DNA from 2 places in the Kribbella sp. CA-293567 genome. Region 1 is predicted to be linked to the other one. Evidence: riboswitches for the same ligand, from Rfam matches in the RefSeq annotation. Region 1 holds a riboswitch; the other holds the start of a gene.
The links. Region 1 has a riboswitch for ZMP and ZTP ahead of OX958_RS17310 (bifunctional 5,10-methylenetetrahydrofolate dehydrogenase/5,10-methenyltetrahydrofolate cyclohydrolase). Riboswitches for the same ligand answer to the same signal wherever they lie in the genome.

Region 1 (5,771 bases):
TCGAGCTGGAGCACTACGAGAAGCTCGAGGGCACCACGCTCAGCCTCGACGGCAAGGCCAGCCGGCTGACCGCGCTGATCCGCGGCAACCTGCCGATGGCGATGCAGGGCCTGACCGTCGTGCCGCTGTTCGCGGGCTACGACCACGACATCAAGGGCGGCCGGATCTTCTCCTACGATCCGACCGGCGGGCGGTACGAGGAGCGCGCGTTCCACAGCGTCGGCTCCGGCTCGCTGTTCGCCCGTGGCGCGCTGAAGAAGCTCTACCGCGAGAACCTGACCGAGACCGAGACCGTCACGGTGGCCATCCAGTCCCTGGTGGACGCGGCCGACGACGACTCGGCGACCGGCGGTCCGGACATGCTGCGGCGGATCTTCCCGGTGATCGGTGTGGTCACCGCCGACGGGTACCGGCGGCTCCCGGCCGAAGAGGTCGGTGGGCTGGTCGACACCGTCATGGCGGCTCGGCAAGAGCGCCCCGACGGCCCCGCCGCGCCCATCACCTGACCACCATCGACTGATAGAGGACGACACCCTAGATGAGTACGCCGTTCTACGTCTCGCCCGAACAGTTGATGCGGGACCGGGCCGACTTCGCCCGCAAGGGCATCGCCAAGGGCCGCAGCGCGATCGCCCTGCAGTACGCCGACGGCATCCTGTTCGTGGCGGAGAACCGGTCCCCGGCCCTGCACAAGGTGGCCGAGATCTACGACCGGCTCGCCTTCGCCGCCGTCGGCCGGTACAACGAGTTCGAGAACCTGCGGATCGCCGGCGTGCGCCTGGCCGACATGCGCGGGTACTCCTACGACCGGCGCGACGTCACCGGCCGGGCGCTGGCCAACGCCTACGCCCAGACGCTCGGCGCGATCTTCTCCTCCGGTGGTGAGAAGCCGCTCGAGGTCGAGATCCTGGTCGCCGAGGTCGGCGCCAGCACCGCCGAGGACACGATCTACCGGCTCACCTACGACGGCTCGATCGCGGACGTCCGTGGTTACGCCGTGATGGGTGGCCCGGCCGAGCAGGTCGCGGAGTACGTCGGAGAGCACTACTCCGAGGGCATCTCGCTGGCGGGCGCGCTGCGCCTGGCGGTGGACGCCCTCGGGCACGACGGCACCGACGTACGGCAGCTCGAGCCGGACCAGATCGAGGTCGCGATCCTGGACCGGACCCGCACCCAGGTGCGCAAGTTCAAGCGGATCTCGGACGAGACGCTGGCCCGGATCCTGGCCGAGTCCCGCCCGGACACCTCCCCGTCCGAGCCGGCGACCCATGCCGAAGCGGCCGACCAGGCCAACGGCGGCAACTACGAGAGCGAATCGACCGGAGACGCCCCGGTGGCGCCGCCCGCCGACGACACTCCCATTGCCCCGCCGGAAGACCCGGACACCGACCGCCCGCTGTGACGAACTCCGATCCGTCCGCCCCGGACCCGTCCGGGGCGGACGGCGTACGTCCGGGGGATCCGCAGCCGTGGGTGCTGCTCGGCGAAGAGCCGGGGTACGACGGCTTCCTGACGGTACGCCGCCGGCGCTACCGGATGGCGAACGGCCGAGAAGCCGACTGGGACGTCTTCGGCCCCGCGATGAACGCCGGGGTCAATGGTGGCGTCGCCGTACTTCCGTTGACTCCTGACGGCCGTATCGTCACCGTGCGGATGTTCCGCGCGGGTCCTGACCGCGTCGTCACCAACCTCCCCGGCGGCCTGATCGACCCGGGTGAGGATCCCGCCGACGCGGGCCGGCGTGAGCTGGAGGAGGAGACCGGCTACACCTGCGACTCGATCGAGGTGGTCGGCTGGCTCTGGTCGGGCTCGTCCTCGGTCTTCCGCAAGTACGTCGCGATCGCCCGCGGCTGCCGGCCGGACGGCAAGCAGTCCCTCGACGAGTTCGAGGACTGCGTCCCGGCCGAGCTCAGCACTTCCGAGTTCTTGGCCGACCTCCGCACCCCCGGCACGATGACCGGCACCGACGCGGCGTACTTCGCCCTGGACCACGCCGGCCTGCTGTGAAAGCAGTCGTCCGGCGATCTGGTCGGCTTCGTCACGTTGACGGGTTGAAGCAGCGCAGGGGTCTCGTCGGCGGGCAGTAAACTGCTCGATGGACCGCAACTGGCGTTGAGGTGGGTCACCACCGGGGAACGGTCTGCCGATCGGATCGGCCGAGCCGCGCGCCTGGGCATTGAGTCTTCTGTCCAGAGGAGTGCGCTGATGAGTGCGAAGCTGATGATCGGTACCGACCTTGCCGCCGAGCTGGTGAGCAACGCGGGGGAGCGGGCCAGGAAGTTGCGGGACGAGACCGGCGTCCAGCCGTGTCTGGCGACCGTGCTGGTCGGGGACGACCCCGCCTCGGCCACCTACGTCCGGATGAAGCAGAACCGCAGCAAGAAGGCCGGGATCGGCTCGCGCAGCGTCGTACTGCCGGCCACGACCACGACCGAGGAACTGGTTGCCGAGCTACACAAGCTGTCCAACGACCCCGACGTGCACGGCATCCTGCTGCAGCACCCGGTGCCGGCGCAGATCGACGAGCGGGCCGCCTTCGAGGCGATCGCTCCCGCCAAGGACGTCGACGGAGTCACCATGCACGGGTTCGCCGCGATGGCGTTCGGCGAACCCGGCTTCGTCTCCTGTACGCCGGGCGGCATCCTCCGGTTGCTGCAGGCGTACGACGTCCCGCTGGAGGGCGCGCACGCCGTCGTGATCGGCCGCAGCCCGATCCTCGGCAAGCCCGCCGGAATGTTGCTGCTGGCATCGAACGCGACCGTCACCTACACGCACTCGAGGACGCGTGATCTGGCCGGCATCGTCCGGACGGCGGACCTGGTCGTCGCCGCGGTCGGCCGGGCCAACTTCGTCCGCGGTGACTGGCTGAAGCCCGGCGCGGTCGTGATCGATGCCGGATACAACGAAGGCAACGTCGGTGACGTGCACTTCGAGGAGGCCGCGCAGGTGGCGAGCCTGATCACCCCGGTGCCTGGTGGCGTGGGGCCGATGACGATCGCTTTGCTGCTGGAGCAGACAGTCGACGCGGCCGAGGCGCAGAATCCGAGACGGTGACGCACGCGGTGGACCATCTGTCCTAGTGTTGAGACAACCGGTGATCATCGAAGTAGGAGGCAGTTGCTGTGGCGGTACGGGCGATCCGCGGGGCCACCCAGCTCGAGGTGGACGAGCGCGAGCATCTGCTCGAGCGGTCCGCGGAGCTGGTCAGGGCCGTGCTGGAGGCCAACGACGTGGCCTCCGACGACCTGATCAGCATCTTGTTCACCGTCACTCCGGACCTGCGGTCGGAGTTCCCGGCGGTGGCCGGCCGGCAGATCGGGCTGACCGACGTACCGCTGATGTGCATGCAGGAGATCAGCGTCCCGCACGCGTTGCCGCGGGTGGTCCGGATGATGGTGCACGCCGAGTCGCAGTTGTCCCGGGACAAGATCCAGCACGTCTACCTGCACGGCGCCGTCAGTCTGCGCCCCGACCTGACCGGTGCCCAGTGACCGAGCTGCGGGGTCCGGTCCGGATCGTCGGCACCGGCCTGATCGGGACGTCGATCGGCCTGGCGCTCGGCCGGCTCGGAGTCGTGGTGGAGCTCGTCGACGCCGATCCCGACAACGCGTTGATGGCCGAGCGGATCGGGGCCGGCTCGCGCCTGGTCCAGATCGAGCCTCAGCTGGTGGTCGTCGCGGTCCCGCCCGACCATGTCGGCGCGGTGATCGTCGAGCAGCTCCAGCAGACCGACGCGATCGTCACCGACGCGGCGAGTGTGAAGTCGAAGCCGCTCCTCGACGCGCGCGCCCTGGCCTCGAACCCCGAGGAGCTCTCCCGGTACGTCGGCAGCCACCCGATGGCAGGCTCCGAGCGGAGCGGCCCACTGGCCGGCCGGGCCGACCTGTTCGAGGGCGCGACCTGGGCGATCACCCCGCACGAGACCAGCGATCCCGACGCGGTCGAGCTGGTCCGCCGCCTCGCCGAGGCCGCGGGCGCCCGGACGGTCGAGCTGTCCGTCGCCGACCACGACCTCGCGGTGGCTCGCGTCTCGCACCTCCCGCAACTGATGTCGTCCCTGGCCGCCGGCACGCTGGTCGACGCGCCCGCCGCCCACCTCGAGCTGTCCGGTCAGGGCGTCCGCGACGTCACCCGGATCGCGGCCGGCGATCCGGGCCTGTGGACCCAGATCGTCGCGGCCAACTCACCCGCGCTGAGCGGCCTGCTGGAAGGCATCCGCGACGAGCTCGACCGGCTTCTCATTGCCCTGGGCAAGCAAGAGGCGACCGACGAGCTGACCGCCGTACTCAACCGTGGGGTCTCCGGCGCGATCCGGGTGCCGGGCAAGCACGGCGCCCCGCACATCGAGCTGGTTCCGGTCCTCGTCACCATCCCCGACCGTCCTGGCCAGCTGGCCAGGTTGTTCGCGGACGCAGCCGCCTCCGGGGCCAACGTCGAGGATCTCCGGATCGATCACAGCCCGGGCCGCCCGGTCGGTGAGGTCGAGTTGTCGGTCAAGCCGGCGTCGGTCGATCAGCTGGTCGGGGTACTGACCGAGCGGGGCTGGTCCGTCCACCGGTAATCTTCGGGCCATGATCATCGCTGTTGACGGCCCGAGCGGGTCCGGTAAGTCGAGCACGGCCCGCGGAGTCGCGACCCGGCTCGGCCTGCGGTACCTGGACACCGGCGCGATGTACCGGGCGGTGACCTGGTCGGCGCTGGAGCACGGGCTCGACCTGGACGACGTCACGGCGGTCGCCGAGCGGGCCCGCGCGGTCGAGCTGTCGATCAGTACCGACCCCGAGCGGGGGCGGTTCACCGCCGACGGGGTGGACGTCACCGAGGCGATCCGGGATCCGCGGATCAGCGCCAGTGTCAGCAAGATCGCCACCAACCTCGAAGTACGGGCCGAGCTGATCCGGCGGCAGCGCGAGCTGATCGCCGCCGCGCAGCCGACCGGTGGCGCGGTGGTCGAAGGCCGCGACATCGCCACCGTGGTGGCGCCGCAGGCGGAGCTGAAGGTGCTGCTCACCGCCGACCAGGACGCCCGGATGGCCCGCCGCAAGGCCGAGCTGGCCGCGGGATCGGTGACCGCGGAGCAGTTGCTGGACCAGATCGTCCGGCGCGACGCCGACGACTCGACGGTCTCGCAGTTCCAGGTCGCCTCCGACGGCGCGGTGGAGATCGACTCGACCCACCTGACGCTGGAAGAGGTGGTCGACGTGATCTGCCGACTGGCGAAGGAGGCCGAGGCCGTGCCGAGCGACCGGACTTCATGACTGCCGCTGAACTGACCGGGCAGCAGGATCTGCCCCGGACCGACGACCTGCCCGCCGTACCGCACCGGCTCGGCAGTGTCCTGCGCCACCTGGTCGAGCCGTACGTGCGCTGGCGGTACGACCTGACCGTCCACCACGAGCACCGGTTCCCGCTGTCCGGGCCGGTACTGGTCGCTCCCAACCACCTCGGTCTGCTCGACGGTCCATTGCTCGGGTCCACCGCGCCGCGGATGATGCACCAGCTCGGCAAGGTCGAGGCGTTCCACGGGCTGCAGGGGCTGCTGCTGCACAGGTCGGGCCAGATCGCGGTCGACCGTTCGCAGTACGACGTACGGGCGATCCGCCGGGCGATCCAGATCCTGCGCACCGGCCGGGTGCTGAGCGTGTACCCCGAAGGGACCCGTGGTCCCGGCGACTTCCGGGTGGTGCGCAGCGGAGTTGCCTACCTGGCCATGGTCACCGGTGCCCCGATCCTGCCGGTCGCGCTGCTCGGTACGCGGCTCCCGGACGGCG
Region 2 (5,771 bases), 1.2 Mb from region 1:
CCCGAGGGGTACCTCGGTGGGCTGCCCGCGGGCATCGACGCGCGGTACTACGCCGGCGGCGAGCGTCCGGCGCTCGACGCGGTCGAGTTCTACGTGCCGGACTACATGGGCTCGTCCGAGGTGGTCGAGATCGTCGCCGAGATGCCCGCGCTGAAGGTGGTGCAGACGCAGACCGCGGGCTTCGAGAATCTGTTGCCCTACCTGCGCGACGGAGTCACGTTGTGCAACGCGCGGGGTGTTCATGACGCCTCGACCGCCGAGCTTGCCGTCGGGCTGATCCTGGCGTCGTACCGGCGGCTGCCGCAGGCGGTGAAGAACCAGGAGCGCGGTGAGTGGCCATCGACGTACCAGGAGTTCGACGACTCGCTTGCCGATCGCACTGTGCTGATCCTCGGCTACGGCTCGATCGGGGAGGCCTTGGAGCGACGGCTGACCGGGTTCGAGTGCGAGATCATCCGGGTGGCGCGGCGGGCGCGGGAGGGCGTGCATCCGATCGCGGAGCTGCCTGAACTGCTGCCGCGGGCGGATGTCGTCGTGCTGCTGACGCCGGCGACTGCTGAGACGCGGGGGATGGTGGACGCGAAGTTCCTTGCGCAACTCAAGGACGGTGCGTTGCTGATCAACGTCGCCCGAGGCGTGGTGGTCGACACGGACGCGTTGCTGGCCGAGCTGACCAGCCAGCGGCTTCGCGCCGCGCTGGACGTGACGGACCCTGAGCCGTTGCCTGCCGGGCATCCACTGTGGTCGGCTCCGAACGTGCTGATCAATCCGCACCGCGGCGGCGCGTCGACGGCGTTCGCGCCGCGGGTCGCCCGGCTGGTCCGGGCTCAACTGGAGCGGTACGCCGCGGGCGAACCGCTGCTCAACGTCGTCGCGGGGCCGCCCCGATGACTGTGCTGTACTGCGCGGCGCGGGCCGCGTCGACCGACTGATCGCGGCGCCTGCCGCGGCGACCGAGGGAGGACAAAGATGTCCGAGACCGTACTGCTGATCGGGACCAAGAAAGGGCTCTGGATCGGCCGGAGCGACAGCGAGCGCCGGGAGTGGAGACTCAACGGGCCCTCGTTCGAGATGCAAGGCGTGTACTCGGTCGGCATCGACACTCGTGGTGAGCGGCCACGTCTGTTCGCCGGCGGCACCAGTGAGCATTGGGGTCCGGCCGTCTTCCACTCAGACGATCTCGGTCAGACCTGGGACGAGCCACCGGAGGGCTCGATCGGCTTCCCCGCCGGCGCCGACGCATCGATGGAGCGGGTCTGGCAGATTCAGCCTGCGCCCGAGAACCAGCCCGGCGTCGTGTACGCCGGTGCGCAACCGTCCTCACTGTGGAAGTCGACCGACGGCGGGGTCCGCTTCGAGTTGGTCAGCGCCCTGTGGGACCACCCGCATCGCAAAGACTGGGGCGCGGGCTTCGGCGGTCAGGCGATCCACACCGTGCTGCCGCACCCCACCGACTCCCAACGGATGAGCGTCGCGATGTCGACCGGCGGGGTCTACCAGACCACCGACGGCGGCGATTCGTGGAAGCCGGCGAATCACGGCATCAAGGCGTACTTCATGCCCGATCCGGATCCCGAGTTCGGTCAGTGTGTCCACAAGCTGGCGGGGCACCCCGCCGTACCGGAACGGTTGTTCGCGCAGAACCACCACGGCGTCTACCGCTCCGACGACGGCGGCGCGATCTGGAAGTCGATCGCGGACGGCCTGCCCTCGGACTTCGGCTTCCCGATCGTGGTGCATCCGCACGAGCCGGAGACCGTCTACGTCTTCCCACTGGTTGCCGACGGCAACCGGATTCCCACCGACGCGAAGTGCCGCGTCTACCGTTCCCGCGACGCGGGCTCGACCTGGGAGGCCCTCACGAACGGGCTGCCCGAGGTTCCGTCGTACGCGCCCGTACTGCGAGACGCGCTGTGCGTGGACCAAGCGGATCAGGCGGGCGTCTACGTCGGTACTCGGGACGGTTGCGTCTACGCGAGCGCCGACGGGGGCGACAGTTGGGTCGAGGTCGCCCGCCATCTTCCCGACGTCCTGACCGTGCGCGCGGCGGTGCTCGGCTGATGTCCGTGGCAGTGAAACTCCCGACGGTGCTCAGACCATTCGCCGGGGGAGCGGAGCGGGTGCAGGTCGAGGTGGCGGGCGAGCCCACCGTGGGCAAGGTTTTCGCCGCGCTGGAGGTCGAGCATCCAGCGCTGCGCCGGCGGCTGACCGACGACCAGGGCGCGCTCCGCCGGCATGTGAACGTCTTCCTCGGGAACGACAACGTTCGCGATCTGAACGCGCTCGACACACCGCTGTCCGACGGGGACGAGCTGCTGATCCTGCCGAGCGTGGCGGGCGGCTGATGCTCGGGCCTAGTGGTGGAACAGGCGAATACCCGTGCGGGACAAGGTCATGCCGACCGCGGCGCAGGCCGTGGTGACCTCGGCCGAGCGGATCGAGCCGCCTGGTTCGGCCAGGTGGCGTACGCCGTGGCGGTGCGCCTCGTCGATGTTGTCGGCAAAGGGGATCGCGCCGTCCGAGGTCATCGCGACCTCGGTCAGCCGGTCCAGCCATGCGGCGCGATCGACAGCGGAAAGGCGGTCCACCTCGGCCAGTTGGTGAGCGATGCGAGCAGACAGCGGCAGGTCGGAGCGGACCGTGATCGCGCGGCGGAGCCACCAGGTGTCGGCCTTCTGCCCTGCCAGGCGAGTGCAGTCGATCCGGGACTGCTGTCCCGCTCCGATGCCGATCGCCATCCCGTCCTTCAGCAAGGCGATCGAGTTGGACTGGGTGTAGCGGAGCACGATCAGCCCGAGCAGAAGGTCCCGCGCGGCCTGATCCGGGAGGTCGGGGACCAGCAGAGAGCGAGTCAGCGGCTCGGCGTCGCGATGCTGAGTGAGCCGAAGGCCGTAGAGCTCCCGGACCTCTTCGAGCGGCGGCTCGAAAGCAGGGTCGGCTTCGAGGATCAGGAACGTCCCGCGCTTCTTCGCCGAGAGCGTGCCGACCACGCCCGCGTCGTACCCGGGCGCGATGATGCCGTCGCAGGTCAGCCGCCTCAACACGTCGGCCAGGTCGCGATCGACCGGGTGGGAGACGGCGACGAAGTCCCCGTACGACGACTTCGGGTCAGCGTCGCGTGCTCGGAGGTAGGCGCTGGTGACGGGCGAGGTGGTGCCGACGGCGTACGTCGTACGGATGGTCTCGTCGAGCGGTCCGGCCAAGGCGGCGCCCGCGGGCGAGACGTGTTTGAAGGAAGTCGCCGCCGGTACGCCGAACGCGTGACGCGCCTCGCGGACGAGTTGCCACGCGTTCGCGGCGTCCAGCACGTTGATGTACGACGGCGAGCCGTGCAGCACCGTGAAGGGAGACGGCCCCAGGGCCGACACAGTGGCGGGCTGGTGCGGGTTGATTCCGTAGCGCAGGTGCATCGCGAGCCTCCGAGGACGAATCGGAGGCGCCCAGGCGGACGACGCCTTTACTTGCCGCAACGGTCGCTTCCCGGTGGTGCTCCACCTTCGCCAGTCACGACCGCAGACCCGGACCCTAGCGCCTCCGGATGCGCCGGCGGGATGTGCTGACACGCAGTACAGGTGACCGGCCGCAACCCCCAACCGCGACCCCGACCGCACGGCCGGCCGCGTAGTACTGGACAGGGGGTCGGCAGTCTTGTCCGGCCGGCGCTCCTACAGTGAGCGGTATGTCGAACACGCCTGATATCAAGCCGCGGAGCCGGACGGTCACCGATGGGCTGGAGGCGACCGCCTCGCGGGGGATGCTGCGTGCGGTCGGGATGGGGGACGACGACTGGGTCAAACCGCAGATTGGGGTGGCGTCGAGCTGGAACGAGATCACCCCGTGCAACCTGTCGCTGGACCGGCTCGCGAAGGCGGTCAAGGACGGCGTCCACGCGGCCAAGGGCTATCCGCTGGAGTTCGGCACGATCAGCGTCTCCGACGGCATCTCGATGGGCCACGTCGGCATGCACTACTCGCTGGTGAGCCGCGAGATCATCGCCGACTCGGTCGAGACGGTGATGGAGGCCGAGCGGCTGGACGGCTCGGTGCTGCTGGCCGGCTGTGACAAGTCGCTGCCCGGCATGCTGATGGCCGCCGCTCGCCTCGACCTGGCCAGTGTCTTCCTGTACGCCGGTTCGATCATGCCCGGCAAGCTCGGGGACAAGGACGTCACCATCATCGACGCCTTCGAGGCGGTCGGGGCCTGCGCTCGTGGTCTGATCACCCGCGAGGAGGTCGACGCCGTCGAGCGGGCGATCTGCCCGGGCGAGGGCGCCTGCGGTGGGATGTACACCGCGAACACGATGGCGTCCGCAGCCGAAGCGCTCGGGATGTCGCTGCCTGGTTCAGCCGCGCCGCCCGCGGTCGACCGGCGCCGGGACGGCTTCGCGCGCAGGTCCGGCGAGGCGGTGGTCAACCTGCTCAGCAAGGGGATCACCGCGCGACAGATCCTCACCAAGGAGGCGTTCGAGAACGCGATCGCGGTCGTGATGGCGCTGGGCGGTTCCACCAACGCCGTACTGCACCTGCTCGCGATCGCCCGTGAGGCCGAGGTCGATCTCACCCTCGACGACTTCAACCGGGTCGGCGACAAGGTTCCGCACCTGGGTGACCTCAAGCCGTTCGGGCGCTACGTGATGACCGACGTCGACCGCGTCGGCGGCATCCCGGTCGTGATGCGCGCGCTGCTCGACGCGGGCCTGCTGCACGGCGACTGCCTGACGGTCACCGGCAAGACGATGGCCGAGAACCTGGCCGACATCGCCCCGCCGGACGTCGACGGCACGATCATCCGCGCACTGGACCGGCCGATCCACGGCACCGGCGGTATCACCATCCTCAAGGGCAGCCTCGCCCCGGACGGTGCCGTGGTGAAGAGCGCCGGTTTCGACGAAGACGTCTTCGAGGGGACGGCGCGCGTCTTCGACGGCGAGCGCGGCGCGATGGACGCCGTCGCGGACGGTTCGCTGCAGGCCGGCGACGTCGTGGTGATCCGCTACGAGGGCCCGAAGGGCGGTCCGGGAATGCGCGAGATGCTGGCCGTCACCGGCGCGATCAAGGGCGCGGGGCTCGGCAAGGACGTGCTGCTGCTGACCGACGGCCGGTTCTCCGGCGGTACGACCGGACTCTGCGTCGGTCACGTCGCCCCCGAGGCCGTGGACGGCGGCCCGATCGCCTTCGTCAAGGACGGCGACCGGATCACTCTGGACGTCCGGAACCGCACTCTCGACCTCCACGTGGAGCCCGAGGAACTCGTACGGCGCAGCCAGGGGTGGACGCCGAAGGAGCCCGCGATCACCAAGGGCGTCCTCGGCAAATACCGCCGCCTGGTCACCTCCGCCTCCGAAGGCGCCGTCTGCACCTAGCCAACCTCCCCTCACGACCGGCGACTCTCCCCCTGTTCCAACCGGGGGTAAGTCGCCGATCGCGGGGGTAGCCCTCCGAGCGAGGGGGTGGCGCGGAGGATTAGACTGCTGAAACGTAAGACGGGCGTCTCGGATGGTGGGACGGTCCGGTGGTGAGCTTGACCGGATCAAGGGGAGTCGGCGATGGTGACTGCATGCGATCGATTCTTCTCGTACTTGTGCGGCGCGCCGACTGACGCGACCTCAGAGTCGAGCGCGCCCCCTCAGCCCACCCGGCTCAGGGGGCTTTTTCTTTGTACAGCAGCAGTCTTTCGTGCAGCAGTGACGAAGCAGTGACGACCAAGGGAAGGCACCATGAGTGAGCAGCTGACCGGGGCACAGGCTCTGATCCGCGCACTGGAACATGCCG

Region 2: another riboswitch for ZMP and ZTP. It lies ahead of OX958_RS12280 (5-aminoimidazole-4-carboxamide ribonucleotide transformylase); the one in region 1 lies ahead of OX958_RS17310 (bifunctional 5,10-methylenetetrahydrofolate dehydrogenase/5,10-methenyltetrahydrofolate cyclohydrolase).

What each region holds. Positions count from the first base shown of each region.
Region 1 covers NZ_CP114065.1:3,769,736-3,775,506, forward strand. Annotated here, with positions in the region: gene prcB (proteasome subunit beta) at 1-506, shown strand, start outside; gene prcA (proteasome subunit alpha) at 539-1,402, shown strand; gene OX958_RS17305 (NUDIX hydrolase) at 1,399-2,007, shown strand; ZMP/ZTP riboswitch at 2,093-2,182, shown strand; gene OX958_RS17310 (bifunctional 5,10-methylenetetrahydrofolate dehydrogenase/5,10-methenyltetrahydrofolate cyclohydrolase) at 2,206-3,054, shown strand; gene aroH (chorismate mutase) at 3,123-3,491, shown strand; gene OX958_RS17320 (prephenate dehydrogenase) at 3,488-4,561, shown strand; gene cmk ((d)CMP kinase) at 4,572-5,258, shown strand; gene OX958_RS17330 (lysophospholipid acyltransferase family protein) at 5,255-5,771, shown strand, end outside.
Region 2 covers NZ_CP114065.1:2,552,926-2,558,696, forward strand. Annotated here, with positions in the region: gene OX958_RS12265 (2-hydroxyacid dehydrogenase) at 1-891, shown strand, start outside; gene OX958_RS12270 (WD40/YVTN/BNR-like repeat-containing protein) at 970-2,061, shown strand; gene OX958_RS12275 (ubiquitin-like small modifier protein 1) at 2,061-2,345, shown strand; gene OX958_RS12280 (5-aminoimidazole-4-carboxamide ribonucleotide transformylase) at 2,355-3,410, opposite strand; ZMP/ZTP riboswitch at 3,432-3,518, opposite strand; gene ilvD (dihydroxy-acid dehydratase) at 3,680-5,362, shown strand; gene OX958_RS12290 (acetolactate synthase large subunit) at 5,717-5,771, shown strand, end outside.